Regions from separate parts of the Amycolatopsis sp. WAC 04197 genome, predicted to be linked through region 3. Evidence: riboswitches for the same ligand, from Rfam matches in the RefSeq annotation. Region 3 holds a riboswitch; each other region holds the start of a gene.
The links. A riboswitch is a leader RNA that binds a small molecule or an ion and turns the genes downstream of it on or off. The one in region 3 is predicted to bind cobalamin.

Region 1 (3,270 bases), on a different contig from region 3:
TTCGAAAACGTCGGCGCGACCCGCTTCGCCGAACGTGCCCGAGCCGGGTTGCGGGCGGCGGGCGAGACCGTCGACGCTCCGCACCGGTCGCTCGCCGGCCTCACGCCGCAACAGGACGCCATCACCCGGCTGGTGGCGGCGGGGGAGACGAACAAGGAGATCGCGCGGCGGCTGGTGATCAGCCACCGGACGGTGGACCACCACCTGCGGAACATCTTCACGGCACTGGGGGTGCGGTCCCGCGTGGAGCTCGCGCGCCGCGTCGCCGCCGGCGAGTGACGCCGCCCGTGACTCGCGTGATCAGAGGCGCGACTCGCGTGATTGGAGGCGTAACACGTGAGTTTCGCCTTCAATCACGCGAAATACGTCCCTGATCACGCGAGTCACGCTTCCGCTCACGCCGCACCCTGGTGTCCACAGTGGTCACTTCCCGGACAGCATGCGCCTGCTTTGTGTCGGTAAGTACGGTTTCGCGGGGAGTCGTGAGTGGTAAAGAGGGTTAGAACGACCATCGCCACTCACGACCCCCCGGGCAAAACTGCGCAAAGTGCCCAAAGCGGACACTCTAATCTCAGCGAGCGTCCTTTTGGACAGTCTGAGGGAGGCGCACCCCACTGACGAGCTCACGTCACGGGCAGGCGAGGACAGGTGCCTGCGGACGGCCACCGCCGTGCAGGTCGCTCAGCGGAACCCTGGCCAGACCGAGGATCGCCTGCGCGGTCGCGCGCGGGGCGGTCGTCGCGTTCAGACCGGTGGCGTCGTAGGCGATCGCGCCGCGATCGGCCTCGGCGCCGGCGCAGCCGGTCTGCAACGACCGCAGGAATTCCCGCGCCCTGACCGCGGCGGCGGGACGCTGACCGGCCAGCGCTTCCGCGGCGAGGCCGGTGCTGTTGGCGTTGGGCGCGTTCGTGCCGAAGCCGAAGCCGCCGTTCGCGTGCTGCTTCGTGACCAGCCACGAGATGCCCTCGCGGGCGTTCACCGGGTCACCGGTGGCACGCAAGGCCTGGACGACCGTCGCGGTCGCGTCGACGTCGCTCGTGCACGTCGCTTCGCCGAAGTTCTGCGGGAAACCGCCGTCCGCGCACTGGGTGCCCGCGAGGAAAGTCACGGCCGACGCCGGGGCGCCGCCAGGGGTGCGGTCCAGCGCCAGGAGGGCGAGCGACTGCGAGAGAGCGTTGGAGTAGTCGCCGTACTCGGATCGGTCGGAGAACCGGCCGGACGGCGTGAGCAGCGAGAGCAAGCCCGCCTTCAGGTCGACGCCGCCGAACGACGCCGGGTCCTTGCCCCGGATCTGCGCGGCCAGCATCAGTTTGGCGTGCGCGCCCGCGTAGGCCTCGGTGCCGCTCCCGACGTAGCCGGTGGTGACCTCCGGTTTCGCGAGCCAGGCGATCGCCTTGCCCGCGTTCGTGTCCGACACCCCGGCCGCGGCGAACGCGAAGATCGCGTCGATCGTCAGGCCCTGATCGGGGAACTTCTGGCCGCCGAAGTCGGCCTCGAACCGTTCGCCGTCGGTCATCTGCCTGGCGAGCCAGCCCGCGGCGGCGTCGGCCTTGTTCCGGGTGGCCGCGGCCGCCGCCGGGGCGGTGACCAGCCCGATGCCGCACAGCAGGGCGACAGCGAAAACCAAACGTCTCATGAGAACCCTTTCCCGCATTTCCACGACAGGAGTCGGTGACATCGCGCGACGTGGGTGACCGGGCTCGCCTGGAAGGCATACCGTTGCGGGACAGCGCCGGACTCTCACCGGACTTCCCCCACGACCGCGCGAGAAGACTCTCACCCCGGTCGGGTGCGGGATACCGCCGGGTGCCGATGTGATCCTGGCAACCGACCTGGTCAGCGGTACCTGCCTGAGGTGAACGGGTGTTAACCTCGGCTGGCTCGACAACAGAACACCGCCGCCCGTGACGGGGAAGCCGGTCGAAATCCGGCGCTGTCGCGCAACCGTGGGCCCTTCGCAGGGCGAGCCGGGATACCGAACGGGCGGACGAACGAACCACTGTCGCGATAAACAGGGGTGACTGCGGCGTCCCGCCTTGTCCTCCGCCATGCCGCAAGGAGGAGTCATGCGCCGCGGGTACCTGGCCGCGTCGGCGTTCGCCGTCATCGTCGCCATGATCGCCGCACCGCTCAGCGGGACGGCGACGGCGGCGAACGATCCCGGTGCCGCGAAGGCGAATGCCCGCTGGCTCGCGACGAAGCTGAAGCCGGACGGCACACTCGACAACCCCAGCGGCGGCTCACTGCCCGACCACGGCCTGATGCTCGACGTGCTCTTCGCGATGTACGCCGCGGGCGAGGGCGCGCGGGCCGAGCCGATCGTGAAGTTCCTCGACGACCAGGGCCACGCCACCGACTACTTCACCTGGGACGGGCTCGCTCCCGGCGCGGGCTACGACAAGATCATCGTCGGCGGCGCCGTGGCGAAGACGCTGGTCGCCGCCCAGGTGTCCGGCAGGAATCCCCGGGCGTTCGACGGCTACGACCTGGTCGCCGAAACCCATGCGGCCATCATGCGCAAGGGCCCCGACAAGGGCCGGGTCAGCGATTACGCCAAGGATCCCGCTCTCGCCGACGCGGTGAGCAACAACGCGAACATGTTCGGCCAGGCGCTCGGCGTGATCGGGCTCGCCGTGGCGGGAGAGAACGACCGGATCGCCATCGACAGGCTGCTGACCCAGCAGTGTTCCGAGGGCTACTTCCGCGTCCTCTTCTCCTACATCCCGACCAAGGAGACCGGCGACCACGTCACCCCGGACGGCCGCAAGGTCTCGACCTGCGACGAGGGAAAACCGCTCGGTCTTTCCCCGACCGACGGTGACGCCACCGGGCTCGCCCTCTCGGCGATGCTGGCCGCGAAGAAGGCGGGCGCGGCCGGTCTCGACGCCCCGATCGCCAAAACCGTCTCCTGGCTCAAGGCGAACCAGACACCCGGCGGCGGCTGGGGTGGCGGCGTCGGCACCGAAGCGCCGAACACCAACAGCACCGGCCTGATCGTCCAAGCGCTCGTCGACGCCGGCGGCGCGGACGCGGCGGTGGACAAAGGCGTGCGGTACCTCAAATCCGCGCAGGTGACCGCCGCGGCCGACGCCGGGAACAAGCTCGCGGGCGAACTCGGCGCGATCGCCTACGATCCGGCTTCCTACGAGGCCGCGCGTTCCTCCGGCATCAGCGGCGTCGACACCTGGATCCGCGCGAGTGCCCAGGCTTCGCTCGGGTTGTCGCAAATCGGTTTCCACTCGCTCGCGAAGGGCGAAGTCCTGCCGCCGG
Region 2 (3,270 bases), on a different contig from region 3:
CAACACGATTGGGGTGATCAGACCAGTATTCTGGATCTATGATTCTACACGCTTCAAGGATAGAATTTACGGCAACAGATTGCCACCCCTCTTCCACTTTCAGCTCATAATTTTTGGCTAGTTCAACCTTTTCAGGAAGTGCACCAGACGTGACGTTCGCCGAGGCTGGACCCGTTAACAGATCATCAAGTGCATCACACCATTCGCCCAGCCCACTGGCTCGCACCAACCCATATTCCAACCTATAGCGGTGGCGATCGCGGTCGTCCTCGGTTGCAGCCAGCATGCCAGCAACCATAATCTTGAGCGTTAGTTCTCCGAGGTACATCAACTCCAGGAAGACCGTGGTGTCGTCGCTATCCTCACGAGATCTCGCAAGCCGCTGCTGCATTCGCGCGATTAGCACCATAGACATTCGCGTATCTTAAGCCCCGCCCGCACAGATCTCAGTATTGAGAGACAACAATTGTGTTTCGGTCGATCATCTCGGACGATCAGATATTCGCCGAAATAACCTACAGCAACCGTGGTTAGCAAATTTTCTTCAGCCTCGGTATTGTGGCCACCATTCCCGACGGCCGAACCTGCGGTTCATCGTCCACGATCCCGCCATGGGCGCCAAGTGATACAGCCCCATATGGAGCAATACTCTACGAATTTGACTCAAATGACACAAACCGACTATGGCACCCTGCTAAATTTCGTGCCAAGACTACGATATCCGCTGCGGCAGGGCGACTTACCGATTCCTCTTCACCTGGCCGAATCCGGTAACATTGCGATCCCGTGCCTGCGGCGATAACCAGATCGCGTCCTCCATCAAAAAGGGGCAGTGACGCTGCCCGAGCGCGATCGCACCGGTCGACGAACTCGATGAGGACAGCCCAGCCGAGCTGGCATTGTCGATATGCCTCAGGGAGTCGAGCCCGGGTTAGGGCTGACGCTGCACCGACGCGCAGCAACTCGATCAGCCCGCAGCGGAGGAGGAGGCCGTGGCAATGAACGACACGCCCCTTGCCGCCGATCGATATGATCTGGCACGCGAGCTCGCCACCTGATCACGCGAGTTCACCCTCTGGTCACGCGTTGCGTCCGGTTCGTCACATGTCCAGCGGGCCACTAGCGCGCCTCGGTACGCTCCGGAGTGCTACTGGTTCGACCGGCCTCCCAGGCCGGTCGAGGTAACAGGGAACCCGGTGCGAATCCGGGACTGCCCCGCAGCGGTATGTGGGAACGAAAGCCGTCACCGTGCGAGACACGGTAAAGCACTGGGACATGGCGCCCCGGGAAGCGACGGCCGGTAGGAGCGAGCGAGTCGCCCACGAGTCCGAAGACCTGCCCGTGGTACGCGCGCCGACGGCGTGCGTGAGTCCGGGCCTCGTGGGATGGGCACGACCGAACGGCGGTCACTCCTGCGCGCTCCGGGCTCCGACGACAAGCTCGCGAGGAGAGAGCTGTGACCGAAATCGGCACGACAGTGCTGGGCTACCCCCGGATCGGACCGGACCGGGAACTCAAGCGTTCACTCGAACGCTACTGGGCGCGAAAGACCGACGAAGCCGAACTGCTCGGCACCGGCCGCGCGCTGCGCACCCGCGCCTGGCGGGAGCTCAAGGACGCGGGGCTGGATTCCGTCCCCTCCAACACGTTCTCCCATTACGACCAGGTGCTCGACACCACCGAGCTGTTCGGAGCGCTGCCGGAGCGCTTCACCACGCTCGGCCTCTCGCCTCTCGACACCTACTTCGCCGCCGCGCGCGGGGTGCAGGACGCGCCGGCGATGGAGATGACGAAGTGGTTCGACACGAACTACCACTACATCGTCCCCGAACTCGGCCCGGACACGACGTTCTCGCTCACCGGCACCAAACCGCTGGACGAGTACCGCGAAGCCCGCGCGATCGGCGTCGAGACCCGGCCGGTACTGGTGGGCCCGGTGACGTTCCTGCTGCTCGCGAAGCCGGCCGAGACGGCTCCTGAGGGCTTCCGTCCGCTGGAGCTGCTCGACAACCTTCTCGACGGCTACGTCGAACTACTGCGCCGGCTGCACGACGAAGGCGTCGAGTGGGTCCAGTTCGACGAGCCCGCCTTCGCCGCGGATCGCAGCGAACGGGAACTCAACGCGCTCATCCGCGCCTACCACCGGCTCGCGAAGGAGACCGCGCGGCCGAAGATCCTGGTCGCCGGGTACTTCGGCGGGCTCGGCCGCGGACTCGGCGTACTCGCCCGCTCCCCGATCGACGCCATCGCCGTCGATCTCGTCTCCGATGAGTCCTTTGTGGACGCCGTCGCCTCGGAACCCGCCTTGCGGGACAAGGAGGTCCTGGCCGGTGTCGTGGACGGGCGTAACGTCTGGCGCACGGATCCGACCCGCGCGCTCAGCCGGGCGGCGACGTTGCTGGGCACCGCGAAGTCGGTCAGCGTGTCGACGTCCTGTTCGCTGCTGCACGTGCCCTACGACGTCGAACGGGAGGACGGGCTTCACCCGCGGCTGCAGGGCTGGCTCGCTTTCGCCAGGCAGAAGGTCGACGAAGTCGTCCTGCTCGGGCGAGCGTTGAAGGAAGAGGGTGTCGACCTCTCCGCCGCCCGCGCCGCGGCCACGGATCGCGCGACGGCGGCCGACCTGGCCGACAGCGGGGTCCGTGCCCGGCTGGAGGCGCTGCGGCCGGAGGACACCGTCCGCTCCCCCTATGCCCGGCGCGCGGCGGCTCAGCAGGCCGCGTTGAAACTGCCGCCGTTGCCGAGTACGACGATCGGCTCGTTCCCGCAGACCACCGACGTCCGCAAGGCGCGGGCGGCGCACAAGGCGGGTTCGCTGGACGACGCGGGCTACGAAGCCGCGATGAAGGCCGAAATCGAGCGTGTCGTCCGGCTGCAGGAGGATCTCGGCCTCGATGTGCTGGTGCACGGCGAGCCCGAGCGCAACGACATGGTGCAGTACTTCGCCGAGCGGCTGGCCGGCTTCGCGGCCACCGACTTCGGCTGGGTGCAGTCCTACGGTTCGCGCTGCGTCCGGCCGCCGATCCTGTACGGCGACGTCTCGCGTCCGGAGCCGATGACCGTCGAGTGGGCGCGCTACGCGCAGGGCCTGACCGGCAAACCCGTCAAGGGCATGCTGACCGGACCGGTGACGATCCTGGCGTGGTCGTTCGTCCGCGACGATCAGCCGCTGGGCGAGACCGCCCGTCAGGTGGCGCTGGCCATCCGCGACGAGGTGCACGACCTGCAGGAGGCGGGCATCCGCGTCATCCAGGTGGACGAGCCGGCGTT
Region 3 (3,270 bases):
GGCCGCCCAGCTGCGACTGGTGCCCGGCGAGGTCCGCGCCGGACTCGCGGCCGGGTTGCGGGAACGCCACGGCGTGCAGGTGACCGCGGCACCGTTGGGCGCCGACCAGCATCGATTCGATCCCGCCGACAAGGTTCTCCACCTGTCACCCGCACTGCGCCCTGGTCAAGCCGCGTTCCGGCTGGCTTCGGAGCTGGCGCTACTGGAGGCCGGAGAGGTGATCGACCGCCTGGTCGACGACGGGAACTTCAGCGGCGACACCGCGCGCCGGCTCGCGCGGATCGGACTGGCCAACTACTACGCGGGCGCACTCGTCCTGCCCTACCGGGTGTTCCTCGGTGCCGCGGAACGGTATCGCTACGACATCACCCGGCTGTCCGACCACTTCGGCGTCGGCTTCGAGACGATCTGCCACCGGCTCTCGACATTGCAGCGGCGGGGAACACGCGGCGTGCCGTTCTCGTTCGTCCGGGTCGACCGCGCGGGCAACATCTCGAAACGCCAGTCCGCCACCGGATTCCACTTCTCCCGCGTCGGCGGCTCGTGTCCACTGTGGATCGTCTATGAGGCGTTCAGCTCACCGGGCAGGATCGTCACCCAGGTCGCCGAACTCCCGGACGGCAAAAAGTACTTCTGGCTCGCCCGCACAGTGAACCGCACCGTCGGCGGACACGGCGACCCCGGCAAGACCTTCGCGATCGGGCTCGGCTGCGAACTCCGCCACGCCACACGGCTCGTCTACTCCGACGGCATCGCCCTCGGGGCCGACGCCGCGGTCACCCCGATCGGGATGGGCTGCAAGGTCTGCGAACGACCAGCGTGCCCGCAACGCGCGTTTCCGGCCATCGGCAAGGCGTTGCGCGTGGACGAGCACGCCAGCAGCCTGCTCCCCTACCCTCCTCAGGCCTGAACGCCGACACCCTTGCCTCCACTCGGGTGAGGTCCCGGACACAGTCGACATAGTAGGACTTCCTACTTTATGGTGTCCTCAGGTCTGCGGTGCAGGGAAGCCGGTGCGATTCCGGCGCGGTCCCGCCACTGTGACCGGGGAGCGGCGCCTCACGTGAGATGGCCACTGGCGAAAAGCCGGGAAGGCCGGGGCGCCGTGGATCCGGGAGCCAGGATACCGGCCGCGGATGTTCGTGTTCGTCCACGAGGATGGAGCTGAACGCATGCGGATTCTTCCTGCCTGCGCGAAAGACGCCGACCCACCGTCCACCCGGCGGTAGTTCAGCCTGCCTGAGAACCCGGCCACGACCCGTGCGCCCGGGCAGTCCGTCCTGCGCTCTCGCGAAAGGCGACCTCATGACCACTGAACTCCACCATTTCCTCGGTGGCACAAGCGTTTCAGGCACGTCCGGACGCTTCGCCGACGTGTTCGATCCCAGCGCCGGATCCGTCCAAGCACGTGTGCCGCTCGCGTCGACCGCCGAAGTCACCGCGGCGATCGGCCAGGCTGCCGACGCCCAGCGGGGATGGGCACGGTGGAATCCGCAGCGCAGGGCCCGTGTGCTGATGAAGTTCGTCGACCTCGTCCGGTCCGAAGAGGACGGTCTCGCTCGGCTGCTGGCCTCCGAACACGGCAAGACCGTCGCCGACGCGCGCGGCGACATCCAACGCGGGCTCGAGGTCGTGGAGTTCGCGATCGGTATCCCCCACCTGCTCAAGGGCGAGTTCTCCGACTCGGCGGGCACCGGCATCGACGTCTACTCGATGCGCCAGCCCCTCGGGGTCGTCGCCGGGATCACCCCGTTCAACTTCCCCGCGATGATCCCGCTGTGGAAGGCCGCGCCCGCCATCGCCTGCGGCAACGCGTTCATCCTCAAGCCGTCCGAACGCGACCCCTCGGTGCCACTGCGGCTGGCCGAACTCATCCTCGAAGCGGGCTTGCCGCCGGGCGTGTTCCAGGTCGTCAACGGCGATAAGGAAGCCGTCGACGCGCTGCTGACCGACCCGCGCGTCGAGGCGATCGGGTTCGTCGGGTCGTCGTCGATCGCCGAGTACATCTACACCACCGCGGCGGCGCACGGGAAACGCGCGCAGTGCTTCGGCGGCGCGAAGAACCACATGATCGTGATGCCGGACGCCGATCTCGACCAGGTCGCTGACGCACTCGTCGGTGCCGGGTACGGCTCGGCAGGCGAGCGGTGCATGGCCATCTCCGTCGCCGTTCCCGTCGGGGAGGCGACCGCGAACGCCCTGGTCGAGAAGCTGACCGAGCGGGTCAAGACGCTCAAGGTCGGCGCGTCGCTGGACGATGCGGCCGATTTCGGCCCGTTGGTCACCGCCGAGGCGGTCCAGCGGGTTCGCGACTACATCGACGTCGGGCTGGCCGAGGGCGCCGAACTCGTCGTCGACGGCCGTGACCTCACCGTGCCCGGTCACGAGAATGGCTTCTTTCTCGGCGCCTGCCTGTTCGACCACGTCACCGCGAAGATGCGCATCTACCGTGAGGAGATCTTCGGCCCCGTGCTGTCCATCGTCCGGGCCGCCGACTACGAAGAGGCGCTGCGGCTGCCCAGCGAGCACGAATACGGCAACGGCGTCGCGATCTTCACCCGCGACGGTGACACCGCGCGCGACTTCACCTCGCGGGTGAACACCGGCATGGTCGGGGTCAACGTGCCCATCCCGGTCCCGATCGCCTACCACACCTTCGGTGGCTGGAAGCGCTCCGGATTCGGTGATCTCAACCAGCACGGTCCCGACTCGATCCGCTTCTACACCAAGACCAAGACCGTCACCTCGCGCTGGCCGTCCGGCATCAAGGAAGACGCCTCCTTCGTCATTCCCACGATGGACTGAGGCCGCGATGAGACTGACAGAGGAACAACGCGCTCTGCGCGAGACGGCCGCGGACTTCGCCGCCGAACATCTCGCCCCGCACGCGGTCGAATGGGACCAGGCCAAGCATTTCCCGGTCGACGTGCTGCGCAAAGCCGCCCAGCTCGGCCTCGGCGGGATCTACCTGCCCGAGGACGTCGGCGGCTCGGCGCTCGGCCGGCTGGACGGGGTGCTGGTCTTCGAAGCCCTGGCCACGGGATGCCCGTCGATCGCGGCCTACGTTTCCATCCACAACATGGTCGCGACGATGATCGACCGCTTCGGCGATGATGCCCAGCGACACACGTACCTGCCCCGCTTGTCCACTATGGACTCATTCGGAAGCTACTGCCTCACCGAACCCGAAGCCGGCTCCGACGCGGCCGCGTTGTCGACCCGCGCCCGGCGGGACGGCGACCACTACGTCCTCGACGGCGTCAAGCAGTT

Region 1: linked by a shared signal. The riboswitch ahead of DMC64_RS21445 (prenyltransferase/squalene oxidase repeat-containing protein) and the one ahead of DMC64_RS18705 (CoA-acylating methylmalonate-semialdehyde dehydrogenase) in region 3 are both predicted to bind cobalamin.
Region 2: linked by a shared signal. The riboswitch ahead of metE (5-methyltetrahydropteroyltriglutamate--homocysteine S-methyltransferase) and the one ahead of DMC64_RS18705 (CoA-acylating methylmalonate-semialdehyde dehydrogenase) in region 3 are both predicted to bind cobalamin.

What each region holds. Positions count from the first base shown of each region.
Region 1 covers NZ_QHJK01000005.1:185,992-189,261, reverse strand. The annotation lists gene DMC64_RS21450 (LuxR family transcriptional regulator) at 1-279, shown strand, start outside; gene DMC64_RS21445 (prenyltransferase/squalene oxidase repeat-containing protein) at 629-1,636, opposite strand; cobalamin riboswitch at 1,668-1,799, opposite strand; cobalamin riboswitch at 1,911-1,977, shown strand; gene DMC64_RS21440 (hypothetical protein) at 2,067-3,270, shown strand, end outside.
Region 2 covers NZ_QHJK01000009.1:72,282-75,551, forward strand. The annotation lists gene DMC64_RS30360 (hypothetical protein) at 1-415, opposite strand, end outside; cobalamin riboswitch at 1,144-1,358, shown strand; gene metE (5-methyltetrahydropteroyltriglutamate--homocysteine S-methyltransferase) at 1,457-3,270, shown strand, end outside.
Region 3 covers NZ_QHJK01000004.1:386,379-389,648, reverse strand. The annotation lists gene DMC64_RS18710 (short-chain fatty acyl-CoA regulator family protein) at 1-910, shown strand, start outside; cobalamin riboswitch at 964-1,150, shown strand; gene DMC64_RS18705 (CoA-acylating methylmalonate-semialdehyde dehydrogenase) at 1,306-2,805, shown strand; gene DMC64_RS18700 (acyl-CoA dehydrogenase family protein) at 2,813-3,270, shown strand, end outside.